Regions from separate parts of the Streptomyces sp. WMMB303 genome, predicted to be linked through region 2. Evidence: riboswitches for the same ligand, from Rfam matches in the RefSeq annotation. Region 2 holds a riboswitch; each other region holds the start of a gene.

Region 1 (4,184 bases), 1.0 Mb from region 2:
CGACCAGGGCCGGCTCGTTCATGACAGCGGGTTCTCCAGTGCGAGGGTGGCTGCGGTGACGGCGGCGAGCAGCAGCAGGCTCGCGGCGGTGAAGCGGGGGGAGACGCGCGCTTCGGGCACCAGGACGCGCAGGGTTCCCTCGTAGCCCCGTCCGACGAGGCCGGCCTGGAGCCGGGCCGCCCGGTCGAAGGCGCGTACGAAAGCGATCGCACCGAGCCCGGCCGCAGAGCGCCACTGCGCGGACCGTGTGGTGTGTCCGAGCCGGGCGGCCTGCGCCTCCCGGACGCGGCGCACGGAGTCCAGGAGCAGGAAGCCGGTGCGGTACGTCATCAGCGCGACGTCCACCACGGGCGCGGGCACTCCGGCCCGGACCAGGCGCGGCAGCAGGTCGGACATCGGCGTGGTGAAGGCGAACAGGAGCACGCCGAGCGAGGCCGCGGAGGTGCGCAGCAGCAGCCGGCCCGCGCGGGCAGGGCCGCCGTCGGCCAGGGAGACGAACGCGTCCGGGCCGCCGACCTGGAACAGCAGAGTGACCGCTCCGGTCACGCAGAAGCCCAGCGGCACCCGGTAGGCCCGCCAGAGCCTGCGCGCCGGCACCCCTGCCGGGCCCAGCAGCACGGTGAGCGCCGTCCCGAGCACGAGTGCCGCGCCGGGCCAGGGCGGCAGCGAGATGGCCAGGACGGTCAGCCCCAGCCCGAGCACGGCTTTGTCCACGGGGTGGCGGCGGCGCCAGCGACTGCTGTGCGCCGCCGCGTCGATGGGCAGCACAGCGGCTCAGACCCGCCCGATGGCGGATTCGTCGGCGCCGCTGTCGGTGCGCTCGCCCGCCGGCCGCGCCCGGGCGGCCCGCTGCTCCCCCTGGCGGCGACCCCGGCGCAGTCCGAAGTAGTAGGCCAGGACACCCGCACCGAGCGCTGCCTGCAGCGCGAAGAGCGCCGACTCGATCTCGCCGGAGGGTGGTTCGTACAGCGGCGAGAACCACGGCTCGTAGTCGGGCTCCAGCTCGGTGATGGCCGTCTCGGCCTGCGCGTCGGATCCGGTGAACGGCTCTTCCTTGTCGTCGCCGAGCCCCAGGGCCAGCGGCAGGACGGCGAGTGCCGCCACGAGGACGAGCAGCAGCGCGTTGATCCTGGTGTTGCGCTTCATCGTGCCGCCGCCTCCGTCTCGGTCCGCTTCCGCCCGCCCGACAGGAGCACGCCCAGCCGGGTCAGTTCGCCCTTGCTGGACTGCACCAGCAGGCGCATGACGAGCACCGTGAGGAGCCCCTCGCTGATCGCGAGCGGAATCTGGGTGACCGCGAAGATGGAACCGAACTTGCCCAGTGCGCCGAGGAAGCCGCTGCTCGGGTCGGGGAAGGCGAGCGCGAGCTGCACGCTGGTGACGCAGTAGGTGGACAGGTCGGCGACGAACGCGCCCGCGAACACTCCGACCATCAGCGGCGCGCCGAAGCGCCGCAGCAGCCGGTAGGCCCCGTAGCCGGCCCACGGACCGACGATCGCCATCGAGAAGACGTTGGCGCCGAGCGTGGTCAGCCCGCCGTGCGCGAGCAGCAGCGCCTGGAACAGCAGCACGATGGTGCCCAGCACGGCCATGATCGGCGGTCGGAACAGGATGGCGCCCAGACCGGTACCGGTGGGGTGGGAACAACTGCCGGTGACCGATGGCAGCTTCAGGGCCGACAGGACGAACGTGAAAGCACCCGCGGCTCCCAGCAGCAACGTGCTCTCGGGATGCTCCCTGACCTCACGGGTCAGGGACCGGGCTCCGTGGACGACGAACGGCGCCGCCGCGACGCCCCAGGCGACCGCGTGCACCGGAGGCAGAAAACCCTCGGCTATGTGCATGGCTCAGCAGACCCTCTCCAGCACCTCGTGGATGGACGACGTGCCTTGGCCGGTCTCCTGGCTCACGGGTACACCGCCCGCACTCCGCCTTCCCGGGTCCGAGGACCCAGTGGCTGCCCGCAAGGGCCGGAGCCGGCATTCCCGATCACAGTGGCGAGGGCCGCACCGGTATCGCACCGGATTTCCCGTTCACCAAGGCGTGGCGACACTAGTCGCACACACGCCAGGTGACAAGCCGGGGGCAGGGAGTGCGAAGGCTGAGGTCACCTCCGCGTCCCGGGCCGCGCACCCCGGCGGGCCGCGCACCGGCGCGGACCGGCACGGGCGTTCACACGCGGGCGGAGTGCTCTCGCGGCACCGATCGCACACGTGCGCGGCGGACCGGGTACGGCCGGCCGGCGGCGACGCGTGCACGGGGTGCGGGAGGGGCACGATACGCGGCGATCCGCCCTGAGAGATCCCCGGGCCCGGCTCGTCCCGCCGCGGTACCCGCCGAGCCGGAACCCCCGGTTCAGGCCGCTGACGCCTGGGCGCCACCGGCCGGCCCGCCCGCGGCGCTACTCATGACCTGGCGGGACGTGCTCCCGGAGGACGCCGGGCGAGCCCCACCGCCCGGGAACCGGGGTCCCGTGCCGCCGCGAGAACGCCGGGCCCGCACGGGCCCGGGCACGCGCACCACGCGGCCCGGCCCGCCGGGCCGGGCACGAGCCTGCTGAGGGGACACCACTGATGACAACCTCATCCACAGCAAGGGAAAGCGCCGCCTACACCGCCGCCGTCGCCGACTCCGCGGCCGAGGTGCGGGCCGCGCAGCGGCTCCGCCACGAGGTGTTCGGCCGGGAGATGGGAGCCGCTGCCGGGTCCCGCTCGTCCGGCCTCGAGAGGGACGCCTTCGACTCCGTCGCGGACCATCTGATCGTCACGGAAACCGCGACGGGCGATGTCGTCGGCACCTACCGCCTCCTGCCGCCGGGACGGGTCCGGCTCTCCTACGCGGACGGCGAGTTCGACCTGGGAGCGCTGGCAGGGCTCCGCACGTCGATGATCGAGGCGGGACGGTCATGCGTGCATCCCGGCCACCGGTCCGGAGCAGTGATCAACCTGATGTGGTCGGCGCTCGCCCGCTACGTGCTGCTGTCGGGGCATCGCTACCTGGCGGGCTGTGCCTCGGTGCCGCTGGCGGACGGCGGGCGGAGTGCGGCGCACACGTGGGCGCTGTGCGCCGCACGCCATGCGCCGCCCTCCGGCATGGAGGTCTTCCCGCACCGCCCGTGGCAGCCGTCGGCGCCGGCGCAGGTGACGGAGCCTGCCGGGGCCCGCACCGCGCTGCTCCCGCCGCTGCTGCGCGGCTACCTGCGGCTCGGCGCGTGGGTGTGCGGAGCTCCCGCCCACGACCCGGAGTTCGGCGTCGCCGACTTCTTCGTGATCCTCGACATGGAGCAGTTGAACGACCGCTACCACCGCTACTTCCTCGGGGAGCCGGGATGAGCTGCTGGACCGTGGCCTCGCCCTGCACCGTGCGGTGCGCAGCCCACCGGGTGCCGCCGGTGGCCACCGGCGTGCGGGCCCGCCGGTACGCGGCACTGGCCGGTGCGCTGCTCCGGGGGCTGGCGAGCGGTCCGCGCCTCGCCTCCGGGGAGGTGCTGCGCACCCAGGCCAAGGGGGTGATCCGGGCGCTGGGTGCCACGCTGGAGGCCCCGGCATCCGTCTCGGGCCCGCGCCGGCGTCCGGGCGAGGCGGGTTCGCTGATCGTCTCCGACCACATCTCCTGGCTCGACGCGCTCGCGCTGCTGGCGGTCGAACCGGCGACCGCGCTCGCCAAACGGGAGGTGGCGCAGTGGCCGTTGTTCGGACCCCTGGCGGAACGCGCGGGGGTGCAGTTCATCGACCGGGACCGGATCCGCACGCTGCCCGACACGGTGGCGCAGGTGGCGGCCGTGCTGCGCGCGGGCCGATCGGTCCTGGTCTTCCCGCAGGGCACGACATGGTGCACCGAGTCGGGGAGTGGATTCCGGCGCGCCCTGTTCCAGGCCGCCGTCGACGCCGAAGCGCCCGTGCGGCCGGTGACGGTCAGCTACCGGCAGTGCGGCGAGCCCAGTACGGTGGCGGCCTTCCTCGGCGAGGACACGTTCGCCGCTTCGCTGCACCGGGTGATCAGCGCCCGGGACCTGGCGGTACGCGTCACGCCGCATCCCGCGCTGCACCCGGCGCGGGATCGTCGTGCCCTGGCGGCGGCCGCACATACGGCGATCCGCGGCACCGGCGCGCCCGCCCACCCGTGAAGCGTACGGCTGCCCGGGACCGGTCCGACTCCGAGGAGCGGCCGTGCGGCTCCGCGGA
Region 2 (4,184 bases):
TAGCCGCCGCAGATCCCCAGCACCGGCCGGCCCTCGGCCGCGCGCCGCGCCAGCGCCGCCGCCAGCCCCCGTGCCCGCACCCACTCCAGAGCCTTGACCGTTCCGCGCGTGCCCGGCACCACCACCAGATCCGCGTCGGCCAGCTCCTCGGGGCGGTCGCTGAACCGCACCACCACGCCGGGCTCGGCCGCCAGCGCGTCCACATCCGTGAAGTTGGACATCAACGGCACCGGCAGCACGGCCACCCGCAGCACGTCGGCGCCGTACGGCGCGGCGACGGCGGACTCGCGCACGGTTCCCCGCAGCGACACCCGCAGCCCGTCCTCCTCGTCGATGCCCAGCCCGTGTCGGTAGGGCAGCACGCCGAGCGTGGGGCGCCCCGTCAATCTCCGCAGCATCTGAAGGCCGGGCTCCAGCAGCGAGCCGTCGCCGCGGAACTTGTTGACCAGATACCCCGCGAGCAGCGCCTGGTCCTCCGGCGCCAGCAGCGCCGTCGTACCGAAGAGCGAGGCGAACACCCCGCCCCGGTCGATGTCGCCGACCACCAGCACCGGCAGCCGGCAGGCCCGGGCGAGCCCCATGTTGACGATGTCGCTGCGCCGCAGGTTGATCTCGGCAGGGCTCCCTGCGCCCTCGCAGACGACCGCGTCGTGGGTGCGCCGCAGCTCCTCCAGGCAGCCCGCGACCGTCTCCAGCAGCTCCGCGCGCCCCGCGGGCGGCGCGCCCTCGCCGTCCACCCCGTCCCCGGTGGGCTCCGCGCCGCTCGGGTGGCGCCCGAAGTAGCCCCGCGCCGACATCTCACCGACCGCCTTGCCCAGCAGGACGACCTGGCTGGTGCGGTCGCCGCCCGGCTTCAGCAGCACCGGGTTCATCAGCGCGCTCGGCTCCACCCGGGCCGCTGCCGCCTGCATGGCCTGGGCGCGGCCGATCTCCGCCCCGTCGGAGGTGACATAGGAATTGAGCGACATGTTCTGCGCCTTGAACGGCGCGACGCGTATCCCCTTGCGGGCCAGCCAGCGGCAGATGCCCGCCGTCACCACGCTCTTGCCCGCGTCCGAGGTCGTCCCCGCGACCAGCAGCCCGCCCGTTCCGCGCCCGCTCACCGTGCTCCTCCCACCGCGCGGCCCTGCCGCAGGCGGCCCACCGCCGCTCCCGTCAGACAGCTCGTCACCAGGGCCAGTTGCCCCACCCGGCGCGACAGCCGCACGGCCCGCTCGATGTCGGCGGTGCGTACGGCGCGGCCGGAAGCGTTGAGGACGGGCCGGTGCTCCACCCGTCCGCCGTAGGCGAGGGTGCCGCCCAGCCGCACCCCGAGGGCGCCCGCGAACGACGCCTCGACCGGGCCCGCGTTGGGGCTGGGGTGGCGGTGCGCATCGGCGCGCCAGGCGCACAGGGCACCGCGCGGGTCGGGGCCGGCGAGCGCGGCCAGCACGGCGGTCAGCCGCGCCCCCGGGCCGCCCGCCACGTCGTCCAGCCGCGCGGCGGCCCAGCCGAAGCGGCGGTGCCGAGGAGAGCGGTGGCCGATCATCGCGTCCAGCGTGTTGACGGCGCGGAAGCCGATCAGACCGGGGACACCCGCCAGCGCCCCCCAGACCAGGGCCCCCACCACGGCGTCCGAGGTGTTCTCCGCGACCGACTCGACCACGGCGCGGGCCACTTCCGGCGCCTCCAGCCGCTGCGGATCGCGCCCGCACAGCGCGGGCAGCCGCTCGCGTGCCAGCTCCAGGTCCCCGGCCTCCAGCGCGCCGCACACGGCTCGCGCCTCCCGGGTCAGCGACGTCCCCCCGAGGACGGCCCAGGTGGCGGCCGCGGTCAGGGCGATTTCGGGGAGCGGCGCGGCCGCCCGGCTGCGTGCGGCACGGAGCGCGGCGCCGGCCACGGCGACGGCGCCGCCCGCGGCGAGGAGGGTGTGCAGCGCGCCCGCACCCCGGTGGTCGCGCCACAGGCGGCGCTCCAGCGCTCCGGCGGCCCGGCCGAATACGGCCACCGGGTGGCCGCGCCGCGGGTCGCCCAGCAGCGCGTCGGCGGCGAACCCCAGCAGGACCCCGCGCACCCGGACGTCAGCGGTGCCCATCAGCGGACGGATCCGGCGCACTCACCCACGACAGCGGTCCCCGCGACGGTGTCCCCCGCGGTGGCGGCGGGCACGTCGGCAGCGGATATGGCGGCACAGCCACGCATCTCGGCGTCCTCACTCAGGGTCCTCGCCCTGGCTCGACTCGACCGGCGGCGAGAGTCTCCTGGCTCCCGGATCCACACCATCCCCCGCCTTCCAGCCCGTGCGGGCCGTGGCTTCGTTGGGGGTGGCGCTCCCCGGTGACAGTGGCGGGACCGCGCCGGATTCGCACCGGCTTCCTCTCCGTGCCGCCGTTTGGCACCGGAAGTCCACCACGCCGGTCCGGCCCCGTCAACTCGCCCTTGACCTGCGACGGGGCTGCGAGCAGCGCCGTCGGTGAGGGGGTACGGGATGCTCCCGTACCCCCTCACCGACGCGGCTCGTCCGGCCGTGGCAGCCCTGCCGGGGGCCGCCGCGACCGGACGGGAGCGGGCTCAGCCCGCGATCAGGTAGATGCCGTACGCCACCGCTGCCAGGCACAGCGCATAGCACGCGTAGGCGCCGGTGCGGGCCAGTGCCGTGGGAGCGGTGCCGGCGGTGCGCGGCGAGCCGGCGACGATGCCGAGGGTGAAGATGCCGACGAGTCCCACCGTCGCCACCAGGCTGACGCCGAAGACCTGGCCGAGCGCGGCCCAGTCGATGTGCATGCGGTCGTCCCTTCTGCCTAGCTGAGGCTGCTCGCCGACGCGGGGCGGTCGGTCGGATGCGGGGCCGGGGTCTCGGAGGCCGCTGCCTCCTCGGCGGAGCCGACCGCCACTCCCGCGGGCGGCGGGGGCGGGGCGACGGCCCGGACTGCGGTGGTGACCACACCGGCGGGCACGGACACGGGTGCGGGCTCCGCCGTCGGTTCGGCGGCCGGGCCGGGGATCCCGGTGGGCTCCACCGCGGTGGAGGAGTCGCCGTTGACGTTGGTGTGGTCCACCGGTGCGCGCCGCGAGCGGGCCCAGATGGCGCCGCAGAGCGCGAGAGCGAGGACGGCGACCGTCGTCACGCCCCAGTCGCCCTGCCCGGCCAGGAGCGCGGCACCCGCCGCGATCCCGCCGGCGGCGGGGAGGGTCAGCGCCCAGCCGACGATCATCCGGCCGGCCGTTCCCCACCGCACCACGCCGCCCTTGCGGCCGAGGCCGGAGCCCATCACGGCGCCCGAGCACACGTGGGTGGTGGAGAGGGAGAAACCGATGTGCGAGGAGGCCAGGATGGTCGCCGCCGCGCTGGTCTGGGCCGCGAAGCCCTGCGGCGGCTGGATGTCGGTGATGCCCTTGCCCATGGTGCGGATGATGCGCCAGCCGCCCAGGTAGGTGCCCAGCGCGATGGCGAGCCCCGCCGAGGCGATGACCCATACCGGCGGGTCGGAGCCGGGCGCCAGCGCGCCGCCGGTGACCAGCGCCAGCGTGATGACGCCCATGGTCTTCTGCGCGTCGTTGGTGCCGTGGGCGAGGGAGACCAGTGCGGCCGAGGTGATCTGCCCGGCGCGGTAGCCCTTGGCGGTCCGCTCCGCGTCGGCGTGCCGGGCGACCCGGTAGGTCAGCCGGGTGGCGAACAGGGAGGCCAGGCCCGCGACCACGGGGGCGGCCAGCGCCGGGATGAGGACCTTCATGACGACGACGTCACCGTTGACCGCGCCGGTGCCGACGGCGGCGAGTGTCGCGCCGATCAGTCCGCCCATCAGGGCGTGCGAGGAGCTGGAGGGCAGCCCCGCGAGCCAGGTCAGCAGGTTCCAGATGATCGCGCCCACCAGCCCCGCGAAGATCACTTCGGGCCGGATGCCGGAACCTTCGTCGATGATTCCCGAGGAAATGGTCTTGGCCACCTCGATGGACAGAAAGGCGCCGAGGAGGTTGAGGACCGCCGACATGGCGACCGCTGCCCGCGGGGCCAGTGCCCCGGTGGAGATGGTCGTGGCCATGGCGTTGGCCGTGTCGTGGAAGCCGTTCGTGAAGTCGAACACCAAGGCCGTGACGATCACGATCCCGATGAGAAGCGTGATGTGTTCCATTCACCAGGCACAATCAGTTCGAGGGGCAGTGACGTCGTGAACGTAAAGACGGCGAGTGAACGGAAGGTGAAC
Region 3 (4,184 bases), 490 kb from region 2:
ACGGCCCCGACGCCCAGGACGACGACCAGGACGGCGCCCGTGGAGGCGCCGGAGGAGATGCCCAGCAGATACGGATCGGCCAGCGGGTTGCGCACCAGCGCCTGCAGCACCGCACCCACCAGTGCCAGTCCGGCGCCGACGACGACGGCCAGCAGCACCCTCGGCAGCCGCACATCGAGCACGATGGTGGTGAACGGGCCCGGCCGCGCCCGGCCGGTCAGGGCCGCCAGCACGTCGGGGAGCGGGATCCGTGCCGCGCCGAGCGCCAGCCCGGCCAGCGCCCCGGTGACCAGGACGGCGGCCAGCACCCCGCACACCAGGGCGCACCGCAGCGGGGCGGCGGAGGCGCGCGGCCCGGCGCTACTGCGCACCGGCATCACCGGCGTCCTCCGGGTGCAACTGCCGGGCCAGTTCGTCCACCGCGTCCGGCACCCGCGGGCCCAGCACCGCCGAGGAGAGCGGCAGTACGGCGAACCGCCCGTGCTCGATCGCGGGCACGTCGGCCAGCGCGGGGTCCTCCAGCAGCCGCTTCTTCTTCTGCGCGACGGTCGTTCCGCCGTAGTCGTAGATCACCACGACCTCCGGCTTGCGCTCGACGACCTGCTCCCAGGAGACGTCGGCGAACGTCTTGTCGAGGTCGGCGAAGACGTTGCGGGCGCCGGCCCGGCGCAGGATCTCGTCGCCGATACCCGCGCCGCCTGCCGTGAAGGCGGAGCTCTCCCCGCTGTCGTAGACGAACACCCGGGCGCGGTCCGTCCCCTTCAGCCGCTTCGCGGTGGCCGCCAGTTGCCGGTCCTGCTTCCTGACCAGCGCCGCCGCGCGCTCCGGTACGCCGAAGATCCGGCCGACCTCCCGGAACTCCCGGTGCAGCGTGTCGATGTCCACGTCGTCGGTGCAGGACTCCAGGTTGAGCCGGGTCTTGACGCCGCTCTCCCGCAGTGCCGTGCGCGACCGCCCCTCCGTCCTGTCGAAGGAGCTGGCGTAGCCGCCGTAGACGAAGTCCGGTGCCGCGCCCAGCAGGATCTCCTTGGACGGGTACTTCTTCGCCAGGACGTCGATCCCGCGGTACGCCTTCGCGTAGCGGGGCAGTATCCGGTCGTCCAGATAGGCGGTGCCGGCCATCCGGTCCTGCAGGCCGAGCGCCAGCATGATCTCGGTGACGTGCTGGTTCATGGTCACGGCCCGCCGCGGCGGCTCGGTGAAGACGGTCCGCTCCCCGCAGTTGGTGACGGAGTACGGGAAGCCCTCGGCGGAGGAGCCGCGCGCGTCTCCGCTGCCGTCGCCGGACTCTCCGGCGCAGGCCGTCAGGGATATCAGCAGCAGCGAGGTGAGGAACGCGCGGCCGGTGCGGTGCGGCGGGCGCGGGTGTGCGCGCGCCCGGCCGGCGGCCGAGCGGTGGCGGGCGGCTGCCGGTGGGCGGCCCGGCACGAGGGCGCGGATACGGCGCGGTCGGCGCATGGCCAGCAGATCCTTCTCCGTCAGAGGCCCGTTCGCGGGGCCCGGCGTCGTACCGCGCCGGGGTCCTCCGGACGCGGCCGCCAGCAGGTCTTCGGACTCGGGACTGCGGGGGCGGTGCGCCTTCCCGGGGGCTGCGCCCCAGTGGCCTCGTGCACGCCCCAGTCCCACACCGCTGCGCGTCAGCTCCGGATTCGCACCGGATTCCCTGACCCGATCAAGGGTTTGACTGGCTGTTGCAACGTACCACGCGTGGGGACATCGGGGACGAGCGCGGCAGTGCACCGGAATCCGGCGAAAGGAAGAGAGAGGAGAGGGGGAAGAGAGGGGGAGGAGAAGGAAGGGACCCCGGGGCTTTACCCGGCCCCGGGGTCCTGGGTGCCGCTCGTTCGCACGCCCTGACGGTTCATGGGCGGATCGTTCGGCGATGTCCTCGCGTGGAGCCACTCCACCACGGCGCAGCGTGGATGCGCCGGCTGGGCTCGAACCAGCGTCTCGAGGTCGTCACCGCCCCGGTTGCCGGGCGATGAACGGCGATGCTGAGCGTGGAGCGAGAGGTTGAGACTGACCGGCGCCTGCGGTGAGCAGTGCGGCCGGGGGTTCACACATCAGCTTCAGTTTCAGCTTTGCGCTCCTGGCGCACCCCGGGCCGACGGGGCGTCGGCCCCTGGCCCGGGGAGTCTTGGGTGTCGGTCGTCGGGGGCACTCTCCTGGATCTCGTCGGGCGAACGGTACGCGGGCGGCCGCACGGTCAGGACAGGAAACGTCGGGACGCGGACGCACGCCCCGCGGAGCGGAGGCACCGGACGGGAGCGGTCAGGCGAACAGGTACCCGAAGACGGCCTCGCCGGCCCGCTTGTCGGCGACTTCGGTCCCGTTGGCCTCCTCGCGGGCGAACTTCACCGCGGCCGCCAGCTTGTCCAGCCGTTCCAGCAGTTCGTTGACCCGCCGGGCCGGGAGGGCCCCGGAGTACTTGACCGTGGTCCAGTAGCCGACGGGGATGTCCTCGTAGTAGACCTCGACCTGGGCCGGGTGCTTCTCGGTGGCCTCCGCCTTCACGTGGTTGCGCGGCACCTTCTTGGTGCGCACCGTGCGGACCTGCTCCGTCTTCCACCAGTCGGTGGAGGGGTCGATCTCCCACGCCTCCGCGCCGTCCAGGATCGGCAGCTTCCGCAGGAACGAGCCGAGCTCGCCCAGCTGCTTCTCCAGGAACAGCAGGTAGGAGACCGGCACATCGGAGAGCACCGTGCGGCCGTCGACCGTGACGTCCGCGCGGGCCGAGAGGTTCGACCAGTCCTTCGTGGCCGTCACGTCGAACAGCCGCGTGAGAATCTTCGCCGTTTCCTTCAGTACATCCTCGGCCTTGACCTGGACGCGTGTCGACTCCGGGGGAAGCTGCTCGCCCTCTTCGTCCTTGGGCTGGTACGTACGCGAGATACCCGCGAGCATCTGCGGTTTCGTCAGCCCGTGCTGGGCCTGCGCCAGGTCCTGCACCACCTTGGACTTGACGCCCTTCTCGACTGCGATGATCTGATTCAGCTTCGCCACGAAAGCGAAGCTAGCAGCCCGACAGGGCGCGCAGCCACAGATTTTGTTCGACAGTGATCCGGAGCACCCCTCACACATCCGGGTGAAAAAGGATGTTCGTCATTCCAGGCCGGGTAGGCCGAATCCGCACCGAATCGACGAGCCGAGGGACGAACGTTGTCGCAACCCTTCGAACTGCCCGACTTCTACGTGCCCCACCCCGCCCGTCTCAACCCGCACGTCGACCAGGCGCGCACCCATTCCCGGGAGTGGGCACGGCAGATGGGGATGCTGGAGGGGTCCGGGATCTGGGACACCGCCGACCTGGACGCGCACGACTACGCGCTGTTGTGCGCCTACACCCATCCCGATGCCACCGCCGACGACCTGGCGCTGGTCACCGACTGGTATGTGTGGGTCTTCTTCTTCGACGACCACTTCCTGGAGGAGTTCAAACGCACCCAGGACCGCCCGGGCGGCAAGGCGTACCTGGACCGGCTGCCGCTGTTCATGCCGCTGGAGGACGATCCGGCGGCGCCGCCCCCCGCTCCGGCCAATCCGGTCGAGGCAGGACTGGCCGACCTGTGGGCCAGGACCGTGCCGTCGATGTCGGCGGACTGGCGTGCGCGGTTCGCCGTCAGTACCGAGAATCTGCTCAACGAGTCGCTGTGGGAGCTGTCCAACATCAACATCGGCCGGGTGCCGAACCCGGTCGAGTACATCGAGATGCGCCGCAAGGTCGGCGGCGCCCCGTGGTCGGCCGGGCTGGTGGAGTTCGCCGAGCACGCCGAGGTGCCTGCGGCCGTGGCCGGGTCCCGCCCGCTGTGCGTGCTGCGCGACACGTTCTCCGACGCCGTGCATCTGCGCAACGACCTGTTCTCCTACGAGCGCGAGATCGGCGACGAGGGCGAACTGTCCAACGGCGTCCTGGTGCTGGAGACCTTCCTGGAGTGCACCACCCAGGAGGCCGCCGAGTCGGTGAACGATCTGCTGACCTCCCGGCTCCAGCAGTTCGAGCACACGGCGCTGACCGAACTGCCCGCGCTCTGCGCCGAGGAGGGGCTGGATCCGGCGGCCTGCGCCGACGTCGCCGCCTACGTCAAGGGCCTCCAGGACTGGCAGTCGGGCGGCCATGAGTGGCATATGCGCTCCAGCCGCTACATGAACGGCGGGGGAGCGGTCGCCGGGCACCCGGCGCGGCT

What was found. A riboswitch is a leader RNA that binds a small molecule or an ion and turns the genes downstream of it on or off. The one in region 2 is predicted to bind cobalamin.
Region 1: it holds a riboswitch for cobalamin, as region 2 does, so the genes downstream of both, P2424_RS00650 (energy-coupling factor ABC transporter permease) here and P2424_RS05435 (cobalamin biosynthesis protein) in region 2, are expected to answer to the same signal.
Region 3: it holds a riboswitch for cobalamin, as region 2 does, so the genes downstream of both, P2424_RS07580 (ABC transporter substrate-binding protein) here and P2424_RS05435 (cobalamin biosynthesis protein) in region 2, are expected to answer to the same signal.

What each region holds. Positions count from the first base shown of each region.
Region 1 covers NZ_JARKIN010000001.1:135,716-139,899, forward strand. Annotated here, with positions in the region: gene P2424_RS00635 (ATP-binding cassette domain-containing protein) at 1-22, opposite strand, end outside; gene cbiQ (cobalt ECF transporter T component CbiQ) at 19-768, opposite strand; gene P2424_RS00645 (energy-coupling factor ABC transporter substrate-binding protein) at 775-1,146, opposite strand; gene P2424_RS00650 (energy-coupling factor ABC transporter permease) at 1,143-1,844, opposite strand; cobalamin riboswitch at 1,874-2,056, opposite strand; gene P2424_RS00655 (GNAT family N-acyltransferase) at 2,574-3,332, shown strand; gene P2424_RS00660 (lysophospholipid acyltransferase family protein) at 3,329-4,126, shown strand.
Region 2 covers NZ_JARKIN010000001.1:1,182,032-1,186,215, reverse strand. Annotated here, with positions in the region: gene P2424_RS05440 (cobyric acid synthase) at 1-1,103, opposite strand, end outside; gene P2424_RS05435 (cobalamin biosynthesis protein) at 1,100-2,074, opposite strand; cobalamin riboswitch at 2,234-2,359, opposite strand; gene P2424_RS05430 (hypothetical protein) at 2,551-2,763, opposite strand; gene P2424_RS05425 (inorganic phosphate transporter) at 2,781-4,112, opposite strand.
Region 3 covers NZ_JARKIN010000001.1:1,673,378-1,677,561, reverse strand. Annotated here, with positions in the region: gene P2424_RS07585 (iron ABC transporter permease) at 1-377, opposite strand, end outside; gene P2424_RS07580 (ABC transporter substrate-binding protein) at 361-1,458, opposite strand; cobalamin riboswitch at 1,523-1,704, opposite strand; gene P2424_RS07575 (hypothetical protein) at 2,272-3,003, opposite strand; gene P2424_RS07570 (germacradienol/geosmin synthase) at 3,160-4,184, shown strand, end outside.